Regions from separate parts of the Corallococcus sp. Z5C101001 genome, predicted to be linked through region 2. Evidence: riboswitches for the same ligand, from Rfam matches in the RefSeq annotation. Region 2 holds a riboswitch; each other region holds the start of a gene.
What was found. A riboswitch is a leader RNA that binds a small molecule or an ion and turns the genes downstream of it on or off. The one in region 2 is predicted to bind cobalamin.
Positions count from the first base shown of each region.

Region 1 (4,041 bases), 140 kb from region 2:
GTGTGGCGTCACCTGCGGGACAGGGGAGGTGTGTCAGGCGGGCGTGTGTGGATGCCAGTCGGGCACGGAGACGTGCGGCGCCGCGTGTGTGGCACTCGCGAGTGATCCGCTGAACTGCGGAGCGTGTGGCGCCGCGTGCCTCTCTGGCCAGGTCTGTGAGTCCGGCACGTGCCGCGAGGGGTGCTCTCCCGGGACCGAGCGTTGCGGCGACGGTTGCGTGGCGCTCGCGAGCGACCCGCTGAACTGCGGCGCGTGCGGCGCGGCGTGTCCGGACGTGCAGTCCTGTCATGCGGGCCGGTGCATGTATGACGTGGTGACGGCCTGCTACACCAACGGGCAGTTGGTCGGCATCCAGGCGGGGACGGACCGGATGGGGCCCCGTCGGCAGTTCGGCTCCGGCGTGCAGTCGCTCGCGGCGTGGGACGGGGTGGTGCTGGCGGCGGACGCGGCGCGCTCGGTGTTGTCCCAGGCGCTGGCGGGCTCGCTGGGGACGGTGGTGGAGGAGGATTCGCTGGGCGCGGTGGCGGCGTCACCCAATGACATCCTCGTGGACCCTCCGTATGTGTATGTCCTCGACTCCGTCAATAACACGCTCCAGGTGCTCAAGCGGGAAGGACCATCGCAGGGCGGAGGCCTGGGGCTGCGCACGGTGGGGCAGGTGAACCTGGGCGCGAACACCAGCCCGCAGGTCATCGCGAAGCGCGGCGACACGTTCTACATCCCGCTCTTCGGCACCGCCGGCTCCGACTTCCGGCAGGGCAACGCCGTGGCGCGCGTCAGCGTGAGCGACCCGGAGCATCCCCGGCTCGTGGACACCGTTCCGCTCACGGGGCTGGACCTGAAGTCGTTCGATGGCGGGACGACGATGGCGCTCCCCTACGCCGCCGTGTCGGTGGACGCGGGCGTCTACGTGGCGCTCACCAACCTGAACCCCGTGAATGACTATCTGCCCAACGGCCCCGGGATGCTCGCGCGCATCGACCCCGCGGACGGCGGGGTGCATGCCATTGACCTGGGCGCGAAGGACTGTCTCAACGCGGGCGACGTGCAGGCGGTGGGCGACCAACTGGTGGTGAGCTGCCTGGGAGAGGCGGTGTTCGATACCGCGAGCGGCTACCGCGCGAAGTCCGTGCGCGCCACGGGCCTGGTGCTGGTGAAGGACGACCGGCCCGTGGCCTCGTACGCGCTGTCGCCGGGCTGCACCGGAGGGCCGGAGACGGGTTGCAACCTCGCGGTGGGCGGCCGGCTCGCGGTGGTGGGCAATGCCGTGTACGTCACGGACGTGAACGCGGGCCGCGTGTTCGTGGTGGAGGTGCGCGACGGCCAGTTCGTCGAGCGGCGCGGCAACTCCACGCCCGAGGCGAAGGGCGCGGCGCTGGATGCGTGTCCGGTGGACCCGCGGCGCTCGGTGTCCAATGCCATCGACATCGTCGCGGTGCCGTGAAGCGTTGCAGGCGCTCGTATTGACAAGCCTTGCCTTCCGCCATACTTCAGCGACCGTCGTCGGTACTCCTCCTCATGCAGAGGCGGAGTTTAAAGGGAACCCGGTGTGAAGCCGGGACTGCCCCGCAGCGGTGAGCAGGAACGAACGCCGTCCTCGCAAGCACTGGCCCCCGAGTGGGCTGGGAAGCGACGGCCAGTAGGTGGGTGACCCGATGAGGGCTCTCCCGCGCCTGCGAGTCCGAAGACCTGCCACGACCCATGCCCCCGGGCATGGCCAGACCGGAGCCTCCGAGGGGAGGTGACGGAGGTCTTCCGCTCGCGCGGCGTGTCGTGTCCTGACGTGTCCTTCGTTCGCGGTCCGCTCTCCGTCCCTCGCCCCTTGGAATCACCTCGCCCGTGGGGGCGATGCAAGGGAGCAGTCGCGGATGAAGACAGAGCGGATGATTTCAGGGCGGGGCCTCGTGCTGGTGCTGACGACCTTCGCCATGGCGCTGACCGGCACGGGCTGCGGAGACGAGTGCATTGATGAGTTCGACTGCCGCGACAAGGGCACCCCTCCCGAGGGACAGCGCTACGCCTGTGTCGAGAACCGCTGCGAGCTGAAGTCCAACCCCGTGCCCGACGCGGGGACGGAGACCGACGCTGGCACCACCGACGCGGGCATCACTGACGCTGGCACCATCGACGCGGGCACCACTGACGCTGGCACCATCGACGCGGGCACCGACGCTGGCACCATCGACGCGGGCACGGACGCCGGCACCATCGACGCGGGCACGGACGCCGGCACCATCGACGCGGGCACGGATGCCGGCACCACCGACGCGGGCACGGACGCTGGCTCCGACCCGTGCGCGAGCGCGGCCTACGACCCGAAGCTGGGCACGCTTCAGCTCCAGGCGGGCTTCGTGGCCGGTGAGGCCGCGCCGCTGCCTGCCTCCGCGGGCCCGGTGGGCGTCACGCCCGGACCCACGTACTCGCTCTACACGGTGGTGTCGGTCGGCTATGTCGGCCCGCATGCGCTGTACTCGCTGGGCACGTGGCCGCAGGTGACGCTGGGCGCGACGCCGCTCTTCGACGTGGCCGCGCCCGCCGACCGGGGCCCTTCCACGTCGCTCTTCCTCAGCTCCTTCGTGGAGTCGGACGGCCAGCGCATCCTCACGGGGTACACGAAGTCCGGCGCGGGCTTCCCGGGCTCCGTGGGGGTCTATGACACCGTGACGCCTGCCTCCTCCGTCTACTTCTCCGCGCCCAGCAACTTCTCCGCGGGTGTCGTGCCGGGCGCGTTCCTCATCAACGGCGGCGGCCTGGACACGGTGTCGGCCGGCCTGGGCATCTACGCGCTGAAGACGGATACCTCGCCGTTCACCGCCCTGAAGGTCGGAACGCTCCCGCCCGACACGGATGGCAGCGGCTTCACCGCCGTGTCCACCAACGGCGTCGCGATGCTCGGCTACTACTCCGGCACCACCTACCTCAACGAGGGCCGCGCGGTGGCCCCCGCGGCGATTGCCCAGGCGCTCTCCTCGGGCACCCCGTTCGCCGTGGCGGACGCGCCCGCGCTCGCCGTGGGCTCCAACTTCGTCGCCGCCGCGGGTCAGGGCGAGGGCGTGGCGGTGCTTCGCGGCGACTACGTTCCGCCCAACTACAACTTCGCCGGGACGGACATCTCGCGCTTCGCCTTCACCGTGACCAACGCCGGCGCGACCGTCACCGTCGGCGCCCGTCAGCCGGTCCTCGTCTACGCGGACCAGTGCACGAGCGTGACCGGCATCACCTCCATTGGCGCGGACCTGCTCGTGGCCGTGGATGACAAGAACGGCGCGCGGCTGGTCCGCATCCAGCAGGCCCCGTGATGACCCTCATCCGGAGAACACCCATGAAGACCCTTCTCTCGAAGCGGTTCGCGATGGGGCTCGCCGCGCTCCTGTCCGTGGCGTGCGGTGGTGAGGACTCGCCGGACCGCTTCCAGGACCAGGCGCTGGTCGGGGATCCGTTCGCGGACCGCATCGTGTCCTTCACGCCCGGCGCCGGCGCGGGCTTCGGTCAGAGCCAGCTGCCGGGCATCGTGCTCGGGCCTCCGCAGGGCGCTGGCGCGGGTTCGGGCTCGCTGGACGTGCTGTCGCTCGGACGCAACGGCGTCATCATCCTGGAGTTCACCGACATCGCGGTGACGGATGGGCCGGGCGTGGACCTGCTCGTGTTCGAGAACGCGTTCCTCAAGCCCAGCGGCAAGCCGTTCGCGGAGACGGGCGTCGTGGCCGTCAGCGACGACGGCGTCACCTGGCACGAGTTCCCGTGCGCGTCCTCCGACGTGGCGAACGACTTCCCGGGCTGCGCGGGCGTGAAGCCCGTGTACTCGAGCCCCGGCAATGGCATCTCGCCCACCGACCCGGCCGTGGCGGGGGGAGATGGCTTCGACCTGGCGGACGTCGGCCTCACCCGCGCGCGCTTCGTGCGCATCCGCGACTCCGGCGCCAATGGCTACGCGGGCATCAGCGGCGGCTTCGACCTGGACGCCGTCGCCGTGGTGAACGGCGTGCAGCTGCCGTAGTCCGCGACGCGCGGCGGGACCCGGGACCGTTCTCCACCGGACGG
Region 1 covers NZ_VKLU01000006.1:291,375-295,415, reverse strand. Annotated here, with positions in the region: gene FOF48_RS16315 (MXAN_6577-like cysteine-rich protein) at 1-1,444, shown strand, start outside; cobalamin riboswitch at 1,487-1,712, shown strand; gene FOF48_RS16310 (hypothetical protein) at 1,869-3,299, shown strand; gene FOF48_RS16305 (cell surface protein) at 3,323-3,997, shown strand.
Region 1: linked by a shared signal. The riboswitch ahead of FOF48_RS16310 (hypothetical protein) and the one ahead of FOF48_RS15730 (aspartate aminotransferase family protein) in region 2 are both predicted to bind cobalamin.

Region 2 (17,263 bases):
CAGGTAGGACACGAGGTCCACCTGCCCGTCCAAGAGCTGCCGCACCGCCTGATCCCGTGAGTCCGACAGGAGGAACTCCAGCCGGTCCAGCAGCGGAGTCCCGCTGCGCCAGTAGCCCGGGTTGCGCTCCAGCACGATGCGGTCCGACTCCAGACCGACGACGCGGAGCGGCCCGGAGCCCACCAGCTTGCCGGAGGGGTCCATCTTCGCCACCGCCGTGGGCGTCAGCGCCATGAGCTGGAGGAAGAACGCCTTGGGCTCGCGCAGGCGGATCTCCAGCGTGCCCTCGTCCAGCACCTCGATGCCCGTCACCTCGCGCGCGAGGCCGCTGGCGTACTCCCGAGCGCCCTCCACGTCCTCCAGCAGGCTGCGGTCCGGCGAACGCAACGCCGGGTCCATCAACCGCTCCAGGTGTCGCTTCACGTCCTGGGCGGTGAGCATCGTGCCGTCGTGGAAGGTGACGCCCCGGCGCAGATAGAAGCGGTAGCGGCGCGCGGAGGGGTCCGCGTCCCAGCGCTCGGCGAGGTCGGGCACCAGCATGCCGTCCTCCAGCCGCACGAGGCAGGAGAAGAGGCACGCCGTCAGCTCCGCCATCTGGTTCTCGACGCTGTACAGCGGATCCACCGTCTGCCGGCTGCGCAAGGACCCCGACTGGTGCACCCCCACCCGCAGCGTGCCGCCCGCGCGCGCCCGAGGCAGCTGGAAGCGGAACACCTCCGCCTCCAGGCTCGCGGTCTCATGGCCCAGCTGGTCCACCGTGCGATCCAACCCGTCGCCAATGCGGATGACCCGGTGCGCGTCCTCGCGCACCTGCGCGACCTCCTCGCGGATGGACGCGTCACCCCGGGTGAGCACCTGATGGGCCTGCCGCAGCTCCTCAATGGCGGCGCTCAGGCGCATCACCGCTTCCGACAGGTCGCGGCCCGTGCGCGCCTGGGCCTCCGCCTTCTGGCCGGCGCTCTGCCCCACGCGCGACATCTCTTGAATCTGTCGCACCAGGTCCCGCGCGTTGCCGGACTGCTCGATGGCCATGCGCGTGATGTCCTCCACGCGCCGGGCCACGCGCTTGCTGGCCTCCACGACCGTGGCGCCCTGCGCCTCCAGCCGCTGCGTCTCCATCACCGTGGCTTCCACGGCCGCGAAGGTGCGCTGGGTGATGCTGCGGATCTCCCCCAGGGCCTCGGCGGCGCGGTCGCCCAGGGCCACGCCCGCGGTGGCCTGCTCGCGGCCCTCCTGCACCAGGGCCACGGCGGTCTCCACCGCGTCGCGGATGCCGGTGACCATGGTGCCAATCTCGCGCGTGGAGCGCGTGGTGCGCTCCGCGAGGCTGCGGATCTCATTGGCCACCACGCCGAAGGGGCGGCCGTGCTCGCCGGCCTGCGCGGCGATGATGGCGGCGTTGAGGGCCAGCAGGTTCGTCTGGTCGGCGATCTCCTGGATGACGTCCACGATGCGGCCAATCTCCATGGACCGCGTGCCGAGCATCTCCATCAGCTCGGCCGCCTTGCGCACCGTCTCCTCCACCCGGTACATGCCCTGCACGCTGTCGCCCACCAGGGTCTCGCCGCGCTGGGCGGTGGCGGTGACGGCCATGGCCATGCTGTTGGTGTCGGTGGCCCGCCGGCGCACGGCGTCGATGCCGCCCTCCACCAGCGCGACGAAGTCCTCCGCCTCGGACGCGAAGCGGCCCAGCTCGTCACCCGACGCCGCGATGTGCGTCAGCCGCTCCGTCATCGCCTGGGTGAGGCCGCTGGTGCGCTGGCTGAAGTCGTTGACCGTCTCCAGGCCATCCACCACCTGGTGCAGCCGCTCCGTCATCTCCAGCAGGGCGCCCGTGGTCTCATGCGCGAAGGTCTCGATGTGCAGCACGCGCTTGATGGCCACCTGGAGGCTGGTGCCGTTGCCCGCCACCGCGGTGAGCGTGCGCTCCACGGCGCCGCCCTGACGGCGCGCGGCCTCCAGCAACATGCGGGCCTGGTCGCTCACGCCGTTGCCGGTGCGGTGCAGGTTGCTCGTCACGCGCTGCACCTGGGACATGGCGCGGCGCAGGGAGAGGATGAGGCGGCGCAGGTCCTCCTGGCCCTCGAAGCCCTGGTGGATGGGCGTGGTGAGGTCGCCTTCGGCGAGGCGTGACATCAGGTCGCGCCGCTCGCGCCGCCGCATCGCCGCGAAGCGGAACCACGCGAGGTAGCTGCCCGCCAGCCAGAGGAACGGAACCCCGAGCAGCAGCACCGCCCACCCGGCCGTGTCGTCCGGCTTGCCCGTCACCCACCACAACAGCAGGCCCAGGATGAAGGCGGAGACCAGGGCCGCCGCCAGCCCGAACGAGAAGAGGTACCGTTTGGCGCCCATGGACGGGATGAACGCTATCCCGCCTTCTCGCGCCGGTCCTCAATTCGACGCATGCTCCGCGATACATGAAGGCCCTCTTCGCCATCGCGATGCTGGTGCTCCCGGGAATCCCCGCCAGCACGGGCGCCGAAGCCGGGAGGGCGGCCCGGTTCGTCTTCGCGTGGCGGGGCGTGCCGGTGGGGACGGTCTCCCTGGCGCTGGACGCGGGGCGGTTCACGTACACCAGCCGGCACCTGCACGTGCGCGAAGGCCGGGCGGGCGAGCGCGTGCGCGAGGTGACGCTCGCGGTGGATGCCACGGGGCGCGTGAAGGACGCGGACGCGGTGCCGCAGGCGTTGTGGCTGTGGAGAGGGCCGCCGCCCGAGGGCTGCGTGAAGGGCCGGGAGGAGCTGTCCGGCCAGGAGGGCCTTCACTGTGTCACGACGCGGAGCGCGACGAGCGTGGAGGGCACGATGCTCGGCGCGCGCTTCCGTGCCCGCTACGACGCGCGGGGATGGCTCCAGGCGGTGGAGGTGGGCGAATCGAGCTTCACGGCGGCGCCGCCAGGGGAGCGGCTGCGAGCGCCCCCGGAGCTCTTCGCGGACGGCGTTCCCGTGGAGGGAGGGAGCGAAGGGCCCCTGAGGCTCGTGCCGGGCAGGCAGGCAGGGCACGCGCCAGCGCCTGGCGCTGCCCCGGCCTCGGCTGGAGCGACCGTCGCATCGGGGGCCGTGGAGGGGAGGGCGCCGCGGGCCGGAGTGGGCGCTGACACGAGCGGCGGCGCCGAGCGGCGAGCCGCCGCTGACGGCGTGAACAGCGCCAGCGGCCTCGCGGTCCCCAGCCGCCTGCCGGACATGACGGAGTGGTCGCCGGACGCGGCGCGGGCCCTGTCCGCGAGGGTGCACGCGGCCTTCCCGGACAAGGGGCCCACGGCGGCGGACTGGCGGGCGGGAGGGGAGGGCGAGGCCGGCGGCTGTCTGGCCCACGCGCTGCGCTTCGCGTCCCTGGCGCGCGCCCAGGGGCGGAGGGTGGGGCTGGTGCACGGGCTGCTGGTGGTGGACGGCGGCCCCGCGCGGCCGCACGCCTGGGTTCGGGTGGCGCTGCGCGGGGGCGGGACGCTGGACCTGGACCCCACGTCGTTGGATCCCGTGCGTCCCGACACGCACCTGCCGCTGGCGCTGGTGCCCCCCGAGGGCCCCGGCCTGGAGGCCGGGGAGCGCTGGTTGTCGCTCCTGCGCGGGGACTGGCGCGTGGTGCGCGCTACTCGAACGGAATGATGGACAGCTTCGCGCCGGCCTTCACTTCCAGGATCTCCTTGGCGCGGGCCGGCAGGTAGATGACCGTGTTGTCCAGCCGCGCCTGGCACCGCACGGAGCGGAAGCGGTTGCGGCCGGAGTCGCGCTCGGCGGCGACGAGCACGTCATCGCCCTCCAGCTCGAAGTCCTCGTCCGCCAGCTTCATCGTGCGGTAGCGGCGCACCAGGCTGACGTCGGCCGTGTTCGCCTCGAAGTGCGGGCCGCCGTCGAACGGGTCGATGCGCTCCACGTACCGGAAGCCCACCCGCTCCAGCATCCGCTGCACGCCGCGCGTGGCCGGCCCCACTTCGCCCAGCACCCGCTGCACGCGATCCGGGAACAGCGACGCGTAGATGTCCGACGCGGGGAACAGCTCCTTGATGAACTCCTTGTTCTGGCGGCTGAGCCGGTCGGCCTCCAGGTAGGTGAGGCCGGTGAACTTCTTCCCGCACGCCTCCCACAGGAGGCTGCGCCCGTCCGGGAGCAGCGGCGGCAACAGCTCCGCCAGGACGCGCGGCCGGAACAGCCGCCGGTGCATGGCGATGAAGAGGAAGCGCACGAAGGACAGCTGCTTGCCGGGCTTGTCCGGCGTCGCCCGGTAGGGCGGGTCCACCACCAGGCCGCCAATCTCCGTGGGGCCTTCGTAGTTGTACGCGATGGACAGCACCTTGTGCCGCAGGTGCCGCTCCAGCGACGCGGAGTAGTGCTCCCGCTCGCTCACCTCGTAGTAGATGTGCGGCGCGTCGTAGGTGCCGTGCTGGGCGATGATCATCGACGTGCCGATGATGAGGCTGTTGCGCACGTCCTCCAGCACGAAGAGGTACTCGCGCTCGAACGGGTCCTTCACCTTGCCGGCGAAGCTCTTCACCGACTTGTCGATGATGGCCTCGAGCGTCTCCTCGTTGTTCGGCAGGTTGACCGTGTTCAGCACCGCGGCAAGACGCTTCAGGCCGGGCAAATCGGTTTTCTGGACGTCTCGCAGCACGAGCATGGGGCACACGAAGAGCGCCCCGGGAAGGGAGCGCCGGAAGGGCCTGCGACCTTACACCACGCCCCCGGGCCGTCAGCCTCCTGCATGCCTCCTTGTCAATGACGCGTTGCGTTCAGGACATCGCCCCCCTGTCCGCTCGGTGGGTGTGGGTGGCCCGGCCCCGAGGTGAAACATGTCTCAAACAGGAGGGCCCCTGGCTGGCCGCATGCCCTGTTGACAAGCATGTTGGAATGTCTTTGGGAGGGAATGAAGTGAGGCGATGAGCTGGGGTAGTGTTTGTTGAAGCTTTGCCGTCAAAGTTTCGCTCCCTCCCCTCCCCCCTCCTCAAGGATTCAGCATTGAAAGCACTGCACCTGTGGCTTGCGATGTGTCTGCTCCCGAGCCTCGCAGCGGCGGAAATCGTCTGGCGTGGGGACTTCGAGACAGGGAATCGCTCGCAATACAGCTCGGAGCAGATGGTGAGTTCGGACCGGCTCCAGGTGGTGACGAGCCCGGTGGCGGAGGGCAAGTACGCGCTGAAGGCGACGGTGAAGCAGGGGGATGACCCCATCAACTCCAGCGGCAACCGCAACGAGCTGGTCTACCTGAGCCGCGACAAGGTGGGGTCGGAGTACTGGTATCGCTGGAAGGTGATGTTCGCGAACGACTTCCCCAGCGTGGACTCGTGGCAGCTCTTCACGCAGTGGCACCACGACGGGTGCTGTGGCTCGCCGCCGGTGGAGTTCTTCGTCAAGGGCGAGCTCATCCGGCTGAACGTGAACGAGAGCGGCACGGTGTGGAGCGCGGCGCTCAAGCGCGGCGTGTGGCAGGAGTTCATCTTCCACGTGAAGTGGTCGCCGGACGCGGCGGTGGGCTTCGTGGAGCTGTGGCACAACGGCGTGCAGGTGCTGACGAAGCGCAAGGCGATGACGATGTTCGCCGGTCAGAACAACTACCTGAAGCTGGGCCTGTACCGGGACGACACCATCAAGCCGGTCGGCGTCGTCTACCACGACGGGTTCATCCAGGCGACGAGCCGCGAGGACGTGTTTCCGGTGGTGAAGCCGGATCCGGTGGTGGACGCGGGCACGCCCGCGGTGGACGCGGGCACGCCCGCGGTGGACGCGGGCACGCCTCCGGTGGATCCGGTCGTGGACGCGGGTACGCCCGTGGACCCGGTGGTGGACGCGGGTACGCCCGTGGAGCCGGTGGCGGACGCGGGTACGCCCGTGGAGCCGGTGGCGGATGCGGGCGTGGCGGATGCAGGCATGGACCTGGGGACGGGCACGGGCGTGAAGCCGTCGCCGCTGGACGAGGGCGACGTGGACTTCCGCGGCGGGTGCTCCGCGAGCGGCGGGTCGCTGGCCGCGTTCTCGCTGCTGGGGCTCCTGGGGCTGATGCAGGCCCGCCGCCGCCGCCGGAGCTGAGCGGGCGAAGGCGCTCCCCGCTCCGGCAGGTTCGGAGCGGGAGGCGGGCTCAGCCCTTCGTGCGGCGCACGAGCGTCACCGCGTCCGCGCGCTCACCGACGAGCAGCCGCGTCGGGTCCCAGCTCCACACGCCCTCCGTGCTGGAGGGCGCGGCGCCCCCGAACGTGGGCAGCTCCGTCCACGGCAGGTCGGTCAGGCCCTGTCCCCAGCGCTGGAGGACGGCCGCCAGATCCTCCAGCCCCTGGAGGGGACCGGACTCGTGGGCGCCATCGGGGAACGCCACCGTGTAGCGCCAGCCAGACCCTCTGTCGTGGAAGGTGATGCGCAGGGTCGGTGTCATGGACGGCTCCTCGGGGCTCCCCGTCGTTCGCTCGGACTCACCGCTCCACCGTCATCGCCAGTCCCTGGCCCACGCCGACGCACAGCGCGGCCAGTCCCCGTCGTGCCCCGCGGCGCTCCAGCTCGTGGACGAGCGTGGTCACGATGCGCGCGCCGCTCGCGCCCAGCGGGTGGCCCAGGGCAATGGCGCCGCCGTTCACGTTCACGCGCTCGGGCGCCAGCTCCAGGTCGCGCATGCACGCGAGCGCCTGCGCGGCGAAGGCCTCGTTCAGCTCCACCAGGTCCAGCGAGTCCGTCGTCCAGCCCGCGCGCTCCAGCGCCTTCCGCGTCGCCGGCACCGGGCCTGCGCCCATGAAGCGCGGATCCACGCCCACGCTCGCGCTGCTCACGAACCGGGCCAGGGGCGTCCTGCCGGAGGCCTTCAGCGCGCGCTCGCTCATCAGCACCACCGCGGCCGCGCCGTCGTTGAGCGTCGACGCGTTGCCCGCCGTCACGCTCCCTCCCTCGCGGAACGCGGCGCGCAGCGAGGACAGCTTCGGAAGCGACGTGTCGGCGCGCGGCCCCTCGTCCTCCGTCACGCGCAGGGGAGGCCCCTTGCGTTGGGGCACCTCCACCGGCAGCAGCTCTCGCGCGAAGTGCCCGGCTCCCCGCGCGGCCACCGCCTTCTGATGCGAGGCCAGGGCGAAGGCGTCCTGCGCCTCGCGCGAGATGCCCCACTTCTCCGCCACGTTCTCCGCGGTCTCGCCCATCTGCTCCAGCGGGAAGCGCTCCGCGAGCCGAGGGTTCGGGTAGCGCCAGCCGAGCGCGGTGTCCCACGCCTCCATCCGCCCGGAGGGGAAGCCCTCCTCGGGCTTGGGCATGGACCAGGGGGCGCGCGTCATGGACTCCACGCCGCCCGCGAGCACCATGTCCGCCTCCCCCAGGCGGATCATCCGGCACCCCTGGATGATGGCCTCCAGGCCGCTCGCGCAGAGCCGGTTGACGGTGACGCCGGGCACGCCCTGGGGCAGCCCCGCGAGCAGCAGCGCCATCCGCGCCACGTTGCGGTTGTCCTCGCCCGCCTGGTTCGCGCAGCCGAGGAACACCTCGTCCACCCGCGACGCGTCCAGCCCCTGCCGCGTCACCAGCGCACGGAGCACGTGCGCGGCCAGGTCATCCGGCCGCACGGACTGGAGCGCGCCCCGGTAACGCCCGATGGGTGTTCGCACCGCATCGACGATGAAGGCTTCGGACGACATGGGACTTGGGCTCCGGGGGACAGCGGGGACTCAGAGATACAGGCGCTTCGGATCCAGCTTCTCGCGCAGCAGGTGCAGCACCGCCGCGTCCGGTGACGCGCCCGTCTTCACCTCGGGCGCCACCTTGAGCGGCCAGCCGCAGGCGGCCTTCACCTGCTCCGGGGTGACGCCCGCGTACACCTCGGTGAGCACCGCCTCGCCCGTCTCGTCGAAGCTCAGCACGCCCAGGTCCGTGATGATGCGGGTGGGGCCGCCGCCGGGCATGCCCAGCTCCTTCCGGGAGCGCCCGTTCATGCGGTGGCCCGGGCTGGTGACGAAGTCGCAGCGCTCCACGAAGGTGCGCGGGCTCATCCGCATGATGATGAGCAGCCGCCGCGCATGGACCGCGATCTCACAGGCCCCGCCGCTGCCCGGCAGCCGGACCTTCGGGTTCGCGTAGTCGCCGATGACGGTGGTGTTGAGGTTTCCCCACCGGTCCACCTGCGCGCCGCCCAGGAAGCCCACTTCGATGTGTCCCCGCTGCAGCAGGCACTGGAAGATGTCCGCCTGCCCCACCACCGCGAGCGAGTCCGTCACCAGCGACGGGTCGCCAATGGACACCGGCAGCCGCTCCGGGATGGCGCCCACCGCGCCGGACTCGTAGATCATGAACAGGCCCGGCGCATGCGTGGCCCGCGCCAGGTTGCACGCGAGGTTCGGCAGGCCGATGCCCACGAACACCACGTCCCCGTCGTGCAGCTCGCGGGCGGCGCGGAACGCCATGCGCTCGCTGGCGCTGGCCGTCGTGGCCGCGTCAGTACCCATAGTCCACCCCCGCGCAAGGCCGGGGCTTCGCCCGCAGCTTGTCGAGCAACCCCGCCTCCAGCCGCTCCAGGTAGCCGCGCCGGTCCTTCACTCCGTGGACGAAGGCCTCCAGGTAGTCCTGGTACGTCTTCGGCTGGCGCGAGATGTCCTCCCACTTCACATAGAAGTCGTTGTCCCGGTCGTGGAAGCCCTGCACGAAGCTGGGGTGGCAGCCCCAGGGCTCATGCACCACGTGGCTGACGATGATGCCGGGCACCACGGTGCGGTTCGGATCCGCGCGGATGACCTCCGTGGGGACGATCTCCTCCGCCACGACCACGACCCGCTTCGCCGCGAAGGCCGCTTCCTTCTGGGAGCCCAGCAGCCCCCACACCTGCGCGTTGCCCTCCCGGTCCGCGCGCTGGCAGTGGAGGACGGTCACGTCCGGGTTCAGCGCGGGCACCGTGGCCAGCTCCCGCCCGGTGTACGGACAGCGCACGGTGCGGATGTTCGTGTTCACCCGCGCGATGTCGCCGCCGAAGTAGTTGTCGAGCGGCCAGAACGGCAGCCCCGCCGCCGCCGCTTGCAGGCGCGACAGCAGCCCGAAGTGCGAGTACTCCTCCAGCTCCAGCCGCTCGGCGCAGCCCGCCTCGCTGCGGCGCCGGAGCGCGTGCAGGCTGCCCACGCCCGGGTTGCCGGCCCAGCTGAACACCAGCCGCTTCACGCAGCCGGCTTCGATGAGCTGGTCGTAGACGAGGTCCGGCGTGAGCCGGATGGCGGTGAGGTTGCGCCGGCCCTGGCGGATGATTTCGTGTCCCGCCGCGAAGCAGATGAGGTGGGTGAAGCCATCGATGACGATTGAGTCGCCATCGTGCACGGAGGCCGCGATGGCCTCCTTCATCGAACAGAGCTTGTCCATGGCCGCGCTCCCCTCAGCTCCCCTTCATGCCGTGCCGGACATCCAGCTCCTGGAGGCACGCGCCCAGCACTCCCAGCATCACGTCCACCTCGTGCCGGCCCACCACCAGCGGGGGCGCGAAGCGGATGGTGGACTTGCCGCACGACAGCAGCAGCAGGCCCTTCTGGAACGCCAGCTGCTCCAGGTCCGCCACGTACGCGCTCGCGGGCTCCCGGGTGTTCGGGTGCACGAACTCGGCGCCCACCATCAGGCCCACGCCGCGTACGTCGCCGATGACGGGGTGTCCGCGCTGGAGCGCCTTGAGGCCCGATTGGAGGTGCTCGCCCGTGTCCCGCACGCTGTCCAGCAGGCCCTCCACGACGTCCAGCGTGGCGAGCGCGGCGGCGCAGCACACCGGGTTGCCGCCGTAGGTGCTGCCGTGGGAGCCGCGCGGCCAGGTCATCACCGCTTCGCGCGCGATGATGGCCCCCAGCGGCATCCCGGACGCGATGCCCTTGGCGGACAGCAGGATGTCCGGCATCACCCCGAAGTGCTCCGCCGCGAACATCCGTCCGGTGCGGCCGATGCCGGACTGCACCTCGTCGAACACCAGCAGGATGCCGTGCGCGTCGCACAGCCGGCGCAGGTCCTGGAGGAAGCCCGCGGACGGCACCACGTAGCCGCCCTCGCCCAGGATGGGCTCCACGAAGATGGCGGCCACCTCGCGCGGGTCCACGTGGTTGACGAACCAGTCCGTCTCCAGCAGGCGCACCGGGTTGCAGGCGTCGCCGCACGCGCCGGGCGCGCAGCCGTTCGCGCAGCGGTACGGGTTGGCGTAGGGGATGTGCAGCACGCCCGGCAGCAGCGGGCCGAAGAACGCGCGCTGGGCCACCTTGGAGGAGTTGAGGGAGATGGCGCCGTAGGTGCGGCCGTGGAAGCCGCCCTTGAAGGCGATGATGGTCTGCCGGCGCGTGTGGTGGCGCGCGAGCTTGAGCGCGCCCTCCACGGCCTCGGTGCCGGAGTTGGTGAGGAAGACCTTCTTGGGGCCCATCTCCGGCAGGTAGTTCGCCAGCCGCTCACAGAGGCGCGAGAAGCCGTCGTAGTAGAAGTCCGTGCCGCAGATGTGGAGGAAGCGGCCCGCGGCCTCCTGGATGGCCTTCACCACGTGCGGGTGCGCGTGCCCCGTGGCGGCCACGGCGATGCCCGCCATGAAGTCCAGGAAGCGGTTGCCGTCCACGTCGTGGACCCACGGCCCCTCGCCGCGCTCCACCACCAGGGGGTACTCCTTGATGTACGACGGCGAGGTGTAGCGCTTGTCCAGGTCGATGATGGCCCGGGCGTTGGGCCCCGGGGGCGCGACCTTCACTTCGGGATAGAGCGGGTGCATGGGGTCTTCCAGGTCAACCCATCCGGGTCTGGGACTGCTCGCGCATGAACTGCGAGACGTAATAGGGACCGCAGCCGCCCTTGCCGCTGGAGCCGCTGGCCTTCCAGCCGCAGAAGGGCTGCACGCCGGGCCACGCGCCCGTCGTCGCGCCCGTGCGGCGGTTGGCGTAGAGCACCCCGGCGTCCGCGCGGGCCATGAACGCCTCCACGGTGGCCGGGTCCTCGCTGAAGATGCCGGCGGTGAGGCCGTAGGCGCTGTCGTTGAGCCGCGCCAGCGCCTCGTCCAGCGTGCGGAAGGTCGCCACGCCGACGAAGGGCAGGAACAGCTCGTCGCGCATCAGCCGGTGGTCGTGCGGCAGCTCCACCACCGTGGGCGCGACGAAGTGGCCGTGCGAGAGCGACGCGTCCAGGGCCGGTGCGCCGCCGCCCGCGTGCACGGTGCCGTCGCGCCGCGCCTCCGCCACGGCCTCTTCGAAGCGGCGGACGGAGGCCGCGTTGATGACCGGCCCCATGAAGACGGACGCGAGCGCGGGGTCCCCCACCACCGTGTCGCGGGCCTTCCGGGCCAGCCGTTCGAGGAAGTCGCGGCGCACGTCCTCGTGCACGTAGATGCGCGACAGCGCGCTGCACTTCTGGCCGGACATCCCGAACGCCGAGCGGTGGCAGCCCTCCACCGCCGCCTCCAGGTCCGCGTCCTTGCAGACAACGGTCGCGTTCTTCCCGCCCAGCTCCAGCAGCGCGGGCCGCACGTGCTCCGCGGTGAGCTGGCGGTGGATCTCCATGCCCACCGTGCTGCTGCCGGTGAAGGCCACGCCGTCCACCGCGGGGTGGCGCACCAGCGCCGCGCCCAGGCGTTCGCCCTCGCCGTGCACCACCTGGAACACGCCGTCCGGCAGGCCCGCGTCCTTCAAGGCGTGGAAGAGGCCGTCCGCGCAACCCGGGGCCTCCTCGCTGGGCTTGAGGATGACGGCGTTGCCGCCCAGCAGCGCGCCCGCGCTCATCCCCGCCGCCAGCGCGAGCGGGAAGTTGAAGGGGGAGATGACGACGAAGACGCCGTAGGGGCGCAGCACGCTGCGCGTGTCCTCGCGGGGAGACAGGCGCGCCATGGGGAGGTGGAAGCCGCGCGCGGACTCCACCTGCCCGGCGTAGTAGCGCAGCAGGTCCGCGGCCTCCTCCACGTCGCCCAGGGCCTCCAGCCGGTTCTTGCCCACCTCCAGCGTCATCCCCGCCGCCAGCTCCCACCGGCGCTCGGAGATGAGGTCGGCGGCGCGGCGCAGGATTTGGACGCGCTCCTCCCACGCGGTGGCGCCCCACGCGCGCTGGGCGTCCTTCGCCGCGCGCACCACGCGGCCCACCTCGCCGGGCGCGGTGCGGTGGAAGCGCCCGATGATTTCGGAGGGCCGCGTGGGGTTGCGGCTGTCCAGCAGGTCCCCGCTGTGGTGCGCCTTGCCGGCGATCCACGACGGGTACTCCGCGCCCAGGCGCGCGCGCACCGTGGCGAGCGCGGCGTCGAAGCGCGCGTGCAGCTCCGTCAGGTCCGCGTCCAGCACCGAATAGGTGATGCGAAAGGTCATGGCCGCTCCAGGAAACGGGTCAGGCCCCGGGCGAGCAGGTCCACCAGCTCGTCCACCTGGGGCTCGGTGATGATCAACGGCGGGCCCACCATCACCAGGTCGCCGTTCGTCCCGTCGGCGTGGCCGGTGTTGGGCCAGAGGATGAGCCCCAGCGCGAACAGCTCCGCGAGCAGCCCCTCCACGGCCCTGCGCGCGCGAGGGAAGGGCCGCTTCGTGGCCTTGTCCTCCACCAGCTCCACGCCCGCCATCAGCCCCACGCCCTGCACGGAGCCCACGTGGGGCAGGGGCAGCAGGACCTCTCGCAGCCGGCGTTGCAGGTAGGCGCCCACGCGCTCCGCGTGCGCCACCAGGTCGTGCCGTTCGTAGTAGTCCAGCACCGCGAGCCCCGCGGCCGTCATGCACGGCGCCTGGAGGTACGTCTGCGCGTGCATGAAGCCGCCGGAGCCCCGGCGCAGCTCCTCCAGGTGGTCCTCGCGCACCAGCACCGCGCTCAGGGGCGCGTAGCCACCGCTCAGCCCCTTGCCCATCACGAGCACGTCCGGGGTGAAGTCCATGAGGTCGCTCGCGAAGAAGCGGCCGGTGCGCCCGCAGCCGCACATGACCTCGTCGGCGATCATCAGGATGCCGTGGCGCCGGCAGACGGCCGACACCGCCTCGAAGTAGCCGGGCGGCGGTACGGACGCTCCCGCCGATGAACCGATGACGGGCTCCGCCACGAACGCGGCGAGCGTGTCGGGGCCCGCGCGCTGGATGGCCTCCTCCAGGTGCCGCGCGTAGTGCGCCGCCCCGTCGCGCGCGTAGTCCTCCAGGCCGCAGCGGTAGGGGTAGGGCGCGGGCGTGGTGACGACCTGGGACAGCATGGGGCCGAAGAACGTCTGGTAGTGCGGCCGTCCGGACATGGACAGCGCGTAGAGCGTGTTGCCGTGGTAGCCGGGCACGCGCGTGATGACGCGCGAGCGCTGGGGCTGTCCGCGCTCCACCCAGAGCTGCCGGGCGAACTTCACCGCCGCCTCGATGGCCTCCGAACCGGAGCCCAGGAAGGCCGCGCGCTTGAGTCCCTGGGGCGCGTGTTCGCACAGCCGGGTGGCCAGGGCCTCCGTCACCTCGGTGGTGAAGTGGGTGCCGTTGACGTACGCGACCTGGAGGAGCTGTTCATGGACGCGGTCCGCGACCTCGCGGTTGCCATGGCCCACGCTGGCCACCAGCGCGCCCGCGGAGCCGTCCAGGTAGCGGCGGCCCTGCGCGCCGTACAGGTAGATGCCCTGGCCGTGGGTCACGACGGGGAACTCGCGCGACAGGTTGCGCAGGAGCACGTTCCCGTCCGGGTAGCGGATGGCGTTCAAAGACAGACGTCTCCCCAGGCGGCGCGCGTGGAGGGCGCGCTCGCGGTGGATGAAAGGAATTGAGAGGAGGAATGCGCGAAGAGGCGTCAGGCGCGCCGCGCCCGGGGCCTCCCGTGCCGTGTCTGGCTTCCGCGTCCTGTCACTGCTTCGCGCTGTCTTCGCCGCACTCCACGCATCGCTCGTCCTAACGGGCGACCCGCGTCGCCCGGCCAGTGACCCACGAAGGAGGAGGCGAGGTGTCCCGGTGCGACGCCGCGCACCCGGGCCATGGACGGGCCCGAAGACACCGACCCCCACCCCCGCGGGTGGCTGGAGACACGAAGGGAGAAGGGGAGTGTGCCGAGGCGAAAATCCCTGTGAAGACAGGGGCTTGCGCTCGGACCTTCCCGCCCTCCCTCGGGGCTCCAGGTCGAACCGTCCGTGGATGTCTCCCACGGGCCGGATGCGGGCAGGTCTTCGGGCTTGTGAGCGCGTCCGGCGTGAGGCGGGCCGGGGTTCCTACTGGCCGTCACTTCCCGGGGCCCACACGGGCTCCAGTGTCATGGACGGCGGTCGTTCTCACCTACCGCTGCGGGGCAGCCCCGGATTCGGACCGGGTTCCCTTTTCAGCCTGGGTAAACCCAGGCACCAGCATGGCGTCGTCTATACGCCCGGCTTGTTTCAGGTGTCAAGGCAATGTCTGTCATGTCTGGTTCTCCGGCGCGAGCGGCGGCACCGCGGTGGGACGCCGCTCCGCGTCGAGCGCGACCAGGATGAAGCGCCCGCGCGTGCACAGCAGGCGCGCGCCGGACAGCAGGTCCTCCGAGTAGAGCTCCACGTCCACGGTGAGGGAGGTGCGGCCGGTGGCGACGACGCGGCCCACCAGCTCCACCAGCTGGCCCTGGCGCACGGGGGTGTGGAAGTCCACGCGTTCGCTGGACGCGGTGACGACGGTGCGTCGCGCGTAGCGGCTGGCGGTGATGAACGCGGACATGTCCATCAGCCGCAGCGCCTGTCCGCCGAAGAGCGTGCCGTAGTGGTTGGTCTGGTCGGGGAAGACCATGTCCACCATGCGGGTCTCGGTGGCGGACGGAGGGAGGGGAGAAGAAGGGGACGTCATGGCAAGGACTCCTGGCGTGCGGTGCCGCCAGCGCCGAGCGCCGTCGGATCCGGGACACACGGCTCCCGGGCCCGGGACGCGGGCGGTGGCGGACGCACGGGACCGCGAGGGATGACCGGACCTTCCCGCGAGGGGCCGGGGTACCGCCCTGTCGGAGACGATCCTCCGCAGGGGCCGAAGGCAGGTTTTCGGACTCGTGGGCGTGCTTCCGGAGCGCTCCCCACCTGATGGGGATGCCTCCGTGGCGTCTACTGGCCGTCGCTTCCCAGTCCGACTCCGGACCAGTGCGTGTGACAGCGTTCGTTCCCACTCACCGCTGCGGGGCAGCTCCGGATTCGCACCGGATTCCCTTGCTAAACCTCGCGGACTCCCGCGAGGCACCGTCGGCGGGAGGCACGCTAGCCGCGCGGTTCACATCCGCCAAGTGTCCACGAGTGCGTTGGGTTGAAGGCGCTCGCGCTTTCGTGCGAGGAGGCACGACGTGACTCCTCTCCGAAGGATGTGGTGGCTGTGCTGCCTCCTGTGGACTGCGTGCGCGGGGCCGGAGGTGAGGGCGCCCCGGAGCTATTCACAGGCGTCGATGGACTCCGCGACGGCCGGATGTCTGCGAAGCCCGGCGTGCGCGTCGCAGGTGGGTGAGGACGCGGTGCTGCCGTGGCTGTCGCGGGCGGCCGCGCGGGCCGGCCAGGCCGCCGCGATGATGCGCCTGTGGGAAGCGGCGGAGGTGGCGCGCGTGGAGCGGGTGCTGGTGGAGTGCGCGAAGCAGGCGAACTTCGAAGTGAACGAGCGGATGCTGGGGCCGGGGAAGCGGACCTCGCCGGAGGTGTGCCGGGAGAAGGTGGTGGACGCGAATGGGCGACAGGTGACGCGGGCGATGCAACTGGGAGAGGCCAAGCACGCGGCGGCACTGGAGTGCGTGCAGCGGGCCCTGGGTGACACGGACGCGGGGCGGTTCAGCCTGGAGCCGCGCTACCTGCGGGACGCGAAGACAGGGCGGATACGGTGGTTGGACCCGGAGGAGGTGGCGCGGTGGCTCGCGGCCGGGCAGTTCCACCTGCTGGTGGGGAGCATCGCGCCCGATGTGGTGCTGCACGCGCTCGGGAACCCCCTGAAGGTCCAGGCCCTCTACGACTTCAAGTTCCCGTGCCCGGCGACCAACGATGCCAGATGGGACACCTATCCGCCGGCAAGCCCCTTCGCCGACAGGCCGCAGAATGCTGTGTACCAGGACCTCTTGGCGAGCGAACGGGCCCCTCTCCTGGTATCCCCCAACATGGGAATCACCCAATGAACGAGCAGGTGCCGACAGTTCGTGAATCGATGGAGATTGAAGGGACGACCGTGGTCCTCATGAGGGAGGGGATCAGCATCGCCTTCTATCTGCGCGCGCCTCACGAAGAGATCGCTCCTGCCCTCTGGCGTGCGCAGGAGCGCTACCGGCGGGCCGTCGAACCGCGACGGCTGCGCTGGTTCTGGGATTGCTACACCGGAGACTGGCCGGAGCTGGATGCGGAGGGAGAGGCGGAGCTCCAGAAGCGGATCCTGAGCCCCTCTTGCTTCGTTGAGGCAAACGAGCTGTCGCACTCCGCGACGGGAGTCGCATTCAGGTATCACGGGAGAGGAAGTGACTCGGCCAGCTTCCACGAGGCCTATCCGGAGAGCACTTGCACGCTGGAGTTCCGGCTGCCCACCGAGTTCCTGGCCGAGCGCGGGCCGGAGTGGATCCGTGCGCTGGCCATCGACCTGGGCCGTGCGCTGCCCTGGGACTCAGGGCATGCGGGCCTGTCGCTCGAAGTGCATGCCTGGACCCGGACCCTCACGCCGCTGCTGCGCGAAACCACCCGGCGCCATCCGGGCTTCGACCTGAACCAGTTGGACCAACTCGCGCTGCACCTGGGCACGAAGGTCCGCGCCCCCGCATGGCTCACCTTCCTGGGCCCGCCCGTGTTGCAGGAGCTGGGCGGCGCGGAGGGACTGCGCTCCCGGCTGCACGCTCCCGCGACCCAGGTCCAGTCACTCTCCCCGGACCGGGCCGTCGTCTCGTTGGGCCCCGCGCCCGAAGCAGGGGATCTGGACGCGGGTGACACACTGCCCGCGTACCGCGAGCTCGCCCGCGTGCTGGAGCCCTGGCTCTACGCACACCGGGGCTCCTGGGGGGACCTCACCGAAGCCGAGGTCCGCCAGTGGGAGCGCCGCTTCCTCTGACCGCGCACCGGCCGAGCGTGCCCCGTCGCACGCGGGCCCTGTGGCATCATCCCGGGCCGCCATGTCGCTGACGCCTCGCAAGGTCTCGCTCGTCCTGAGCTACCAGTACCCGGGCAAGTACGCCTTCACCGTGCTCGCCGGCGCCGTGGAGGCCGACCCCGCGCTCTCCGACGTGTCGCTGCACTTCCCGCGCAGCCGCGAGGCCCTGCTGGACACCGTGCGCGAGCGCGCGGACGCGGGCGACACCGTCGTCGCCGCGTGGTCCTTCTACTCCGCCAGCTTCGGCCCCTCCGTGGAGGAGCTGCACTGGGTGCGCGAACGGCTGGAGGGCCGCGACGTGCTCTGCATCGCGGGCGGCGTGCACGCCACCGCGGAGAC
Region 2 covers NZ_VKLU01000006.1:143,190-160,452, reverse strand. Annotated here, with positions in the region: gene FOF48_RS15785 (ABC transporter substrate-binding protein) at 1-2,352, opposite strand, end outside; gene FOF48_RS37085 (lasso peptide biosynthesis protein) at 2,418-3,605, shown strand; gene FOF48_RS15770 (arginine N-succinyltransferase) at 3,589-4,614, opposite strand; gene FOF48_RS15765 (heparin lyase I family protein) at 4,953-6,020, shown strand; gene FOF48_RS15760 (hypothetical protein) at 6,070-6,360, opposite strand; gene FOF48_RS15755 (thiolase family protein) at 6,398-7,597, opposite strand; gene FOF48_RS15750 (CoA-transferase subunit beta) at 7,628-8,401, opposite strand; gene FOF48_RS15745 (CoA transferase subunit A) at 8,391-9,299, opposite strand; gene FOF48_RS15740 (acetyl ornithine aminotransferase family protein) at 9,313-10,665, opposite strand; gene FOF48_RS15735 (aldehyde dehydrogenase family protein) at 10,679-12,238, opposite strand; gene FOF48_RS15730 (aspartate aminotransferase family protein) at 12,235-13,581, opposite strand; cobalamin riboswitch at 14,011-14,228, opposite strand; gene FOF48_RS15725 (acyl-CoA thioesterase) at 14,264-14,680, opposite strand; cobalamin riboswitch at 14,842-15,080, opposite strand; gene FOF48_RS15720 (hypothetical protein) at 15,162-15,971, shown strand; gene FOF48_RS15715 (type VI immunity family protein) at 15,968-16,885, shown strand; gene FOF48_RS15710 (TIGR04013 family B12-binding domain/radical SAM domain-containing protein) at 16,947-17,263, shown strand, end outside.

Region 3 (4,041 bases), 150 kb from region 2:
AGCGCGGGTCGCCGTAGCGGTTCTGTGTGCGGGTCCACGCGTAGCTCGTGGTGGCGACCAGCCACGTGCGCGGCCGGGCCTCCGCTTCCACCTCCGCGCCCCACACGCGCGCGGCGGCGAAGTTGTAGGGCTTCGCGAGCATCGGCGGATACAGCTCATAGGCGATGAGGTTTTCGTAGACCGCCGCGAAGCCTCCCGCGGTGACGCTCCACGTGTCGTCGTGCCACAGGCCCGCGGCGTCGACGGACAGGGCGCGCTCGGGCTTCAGCTCCGGGTTGGGCAACAGCAGTCCCTGGCGGATGTAGAGCTCCAGGAACGAGGGCGCGCGGTGGGACTGGCCCGCGTTGGCGCGCACGCCGAAGCCGTGGCCCAGGTCCACGCTCGCGCCCAGCTTGGGAGACAGCAGCGAGTAGTGCCCCACGCGCTCCACGCGCAGCGACGGCACCAGCTTCATGCGTTCAGAGAACAGGGACAGCTCGTCCATGGCCATGACGCTCGCGCGCCACCACGACGCCGCCTGGGCACCCGTCGCCTGCGTGACGGCCTCCGACGAGGCGGCGAGCGTCACGGCGAGCGCGTTGCGCCCCACCATCGCGCGCCCCTCCACCTCCGCGCCACCCACGGTGTAGTGCTGCGCGCCGGCATCGAGCCCCATCGCGCCGCCGGTGACATCCAGCCAGTCGCGCCGGAAGAAGCCGCGAGCGCTGCCCTCCCCTGTGTCTCCGAAGGGGCGGCTCCAACGCGCGCCCAGCGACAGGCGCGTCTGGTCCTGGCGGCGGGACTCGGTCGGGTTCTGCACCGTGCCGGCGATCGCGCGGTCCTCCAGCGACAGCTCCGCCAGCGCGTCCACGCGTCCGCCGCTGTCCAGGCTCCGCTGGTACTTCAGCAGCGCGCCGCCGCCGCGGGCATCGTTGCGCGTGCGCACCTCCTGCGTGAGCGGGTTGTCATCCAGCGCGGGCAGCTCGTCGACGCGGTAGCTGAAGTCCCCCTGCGAGCGGCCCCCGTGCAGCAGCACCAGCGCCTGCCCGTCGAGCAGCGCGCCCGACGCGGCGACATGTCCCATCACGGTGTCGAAGCTGCCGTAGGTGACCTCGCCGCTGGACAGCAGCCGTGACGCGGGCGCGCGCGTGACGAGGTTGACCGCGCCGCCCAGGCCCCCCGCGCCATAGCGGGCCCCGGCCGCGCCGCGGAGGATCTCCATCCGCTCCAGCAGCGCGACGGGGATGAGCGACAGGTCCGCGACGCCCCCCGCGCCGTTGAGCGGAATCCCATCCAGGAACACCAGCACGCCATTGGACGACGCGCCGCGCACGACCAGGCTCTTGCCCTGGCCGTAGCCCCCGGCGTCCTGCACGACGAGGCTCGCCGAGCCCCCCAGCAGCTCGGCGGTGTCGCGCGCCTCGCCCGCGCGCTCACGGGCGTCGATGACGGTGATGGCCCCCGTGGGGTCGCGCCGTCGCACGGAGTCGGGAGGCGCGTCGGGCACCACCCTCCCGATGACGTCCACCGTGGGGAGGATGAACTCGGGGAGGGGCGCCTCCGCCTCGGAAGCGGCGGGCCCGGGGGGCGTGGCTTCGGACGCAGCGGGCTCCTGCCCGGCCTGAGCGGGTCCTTGGAAGCCGAGCCCCAGGACCCACGCGGCCTGGGCGAGAAGCGAGCGCCACATGCTCCGCCTTCCGCTCTCTTCCTCGAAGAGAGAAGGCCTCACGGCGGGTCCTCCTTGAGGACACGGCCGCACCCCCGGGCAGGTCTCCTGGCTCACGGACTCCAGACGTGGGCGCACACCGCGCCCTTCTGGAAGGAACCCTCCACCTTCCCTCCGCGTCCTGACGCGGAAGTGGTGACAGCCGAGGCTTCCAGCCCTGGACCTCAGGGCGACCCGTTCACAGTGGCGGGACCGCGCCGGACTCGCACCGGCTTCCCTCTTGAAAGCCCGGCATGGGCACCCAAGGGCCCGGCCCTTCTAGGAGGTCACCTGTAGCCCGTCAAGGCGCGGCCCGTGCGCGTCCCGACCCGCCACGTCTCTCACCTGACAAGACCCACGCTGGAGCATCCGCGCCCATCCCTCCGCGTGGACGCCTCGTGCACCGCCGCACGGTGCGAGGGCCACGTCCCCGAGCAAGGCGCCGCTGGCATGCGGACTGCTCATGCCCGGACGCGACCTCAGGCGGTCGAGCCAGCGAGGTGCCCGGGCCGTGGTGGCGCGGGAGTCTGAAGGGGGAAGCGTGTCGATGCTGATGGCGGGGAAGCGGTTGGCGGTGTTCTCCATCCGCGAGGGCAAGGGCGGGAGCATCTGGGTGCGCGCTGGCAGCGCGTTCGTCAACAAGGACGGTTCGCTCAACGTGCTGCTGGACGTGCTGCCGCTGGACGGGAAGCTGCACGTGCGCGAGGCGGCGGAGAAGCGCGACATGGCGGCAGGCGGGCGCTTCTCGGGCGAGCCGGCGCTGGAGGCGGGCGTGGGGGGCCACTCGTGAAGTGGGCCTGGGCGTGGGTGTTGGGCTGCGTGCTGATGGGGTCGGGGCGCTCGGACGCCGCCAGCTCCCGCACGCAATACGTGGGGGTGGTGAACCTGAACGAAGCCTCGGCGGCGGAGCTGGACCTGCTGCCGGGCGTGGGTGAGAAGGCGGCGCAGCGCATCCTCGAGCACCGCAAGAAGCGGCCCTTCGGTCGCGTCGAGGAGCTGGTCCGGGTCAAGGGCTTCGGCAAGAAGAAGTTCCTCAAGCTGCGCGCGCACCTGGCGCTCAGCGGCCCCACGACGCTCAAGCAGGAGAAGGTCCCCGCCCCCCAGCCGCCGGGAAGGGAGGGAAACGTCACGAACCCATGACAAACACAACCATCGGTTGAGTCAGGCTCGTGAGGGCCGCTGCCTCCGGGCTCCGGCATGCCCGGGGTGGCGGCCCTCGTTCCCTCTGAAGCCTCTCCCCTGGACGCCCCGATGCGTCATGACGCCAGTCCCGGCTCCAGGCGGGCAGCCCCGTCCTGCGCCGTTCATCCCATCCTGATTTTGCTGGAACGGCCGGGCCGACGCGCTAGGACACACCAAACAGGTTGGACCACCGTAGAAAGACAGGGAGGCCGTAGGTGAGGGAGGATGCGCCCATGAAGGACACTCAAGCCCCGGAGTCGATGGCAGGCCCGGACGGCAGCAAGTCCCGGGGACCGCAACTGGGTGAAGTGCTGGAGTTCATGCGCCTGCTCTGGGCCGTGGACCACGGCCTGCAATCCACGTCGAAGCGGATGGAGTCCACGCTGGGGCTCACCGGCCCTCAGCGCCTGGTCATCCGTCTGGTCGGACGCTTCCCGGGCATCACCGCCGGCACGCTCGCGAACATCCTGCATGTGCACCCCAGCACGCTCACCGGCGTGCTCAAGCGCCTGGAGAAGCGCGGCCTGCTGGAGCGCAAGTCGGATCCGCTGGACGGCCGCAAGGCGCTCTTCGCGCTCACCGACGCCGGCCGCTCGCTGGACATCCCGTCCGAGGGCACCGTCGAGTCCGCCGTGCAGCGCGTGCTCGCTCGCATGCCCCGCGACCGCATCGTCTTCACCCAGGAGGTGCTCACCGCGCTCGCCGAGGAGCTGGGCGGGCTCTCCGCGCCCCACGAGGACACCCCCGCGGAGACGCCGTCCAAGCCCACCGCCGAAGGCTGAGCGTCCATCCCGCTCCCCTGCCCTCCGGTCGTTCCCACCGGGCGGGGGAGGTCCGGGGTCCTCCTTCCGCGTTGTCCCCCGAACCCTGCCGTCCGCCCCCCTTCCTGCGGCGGACACAGGGCCGCCCCATCCGACGTCCTTCCCCCAGATGCCCGCGCGAAGACGGCGGGAGTGCGTCACTATTGGGAAATAGCCCGCCCTGCCCGGGGTTGGCCCGCGACCGACGAGCGGACGAGACAGCGTGAACCTCGAGACACCGCAGAGCCCAGGCCCCGAGCTGCCGCCCCCGCCGCCTCCTCCGGCCCCACCGCCCCAGGCCCGGCGCGAAGCGCGCTCGGGCGGCGTGGCGGACCTGCTCGCCCAGGTGCGCGCCCGTCAGCGCCGCCAGCTCTG
Region 3 covers NZ_VKLU01000006.1:295,907-299,947, forward strand. Annotated here, with positions in the region: gene FOF48_RS16320 (TonB-dependent siderophore receptor) at 1-1,666, opposite strand, end outside; cobalamin riboswitch at 1,726-1,965, opposite strand; gene FOF48_RS16325 (hypothetical protein) at 2,232-2,474, shown strand; gene FOF48_RS16330 (helix-hairpin-helix domain-containing protein) at 2,510-2,824, shown strand; gene FOF48_RS16335 (MarR family winged helix-turn-helix transcriptional regulator) at 3,100-3,648, shown strand; gene FOF48_RS16340 (DUF4175 family protein) at 3,890-4,041, shown strand, end outside.
Region 3: linked by a shared signal. The riboswitch ahead of FOF48_RS16320 (TonB-dependent siderophore receptor) and the one ahead of FOF48_RS15730 (aspartate aminotransferase family protein) in region 2 are both predicted to bind cobalamin.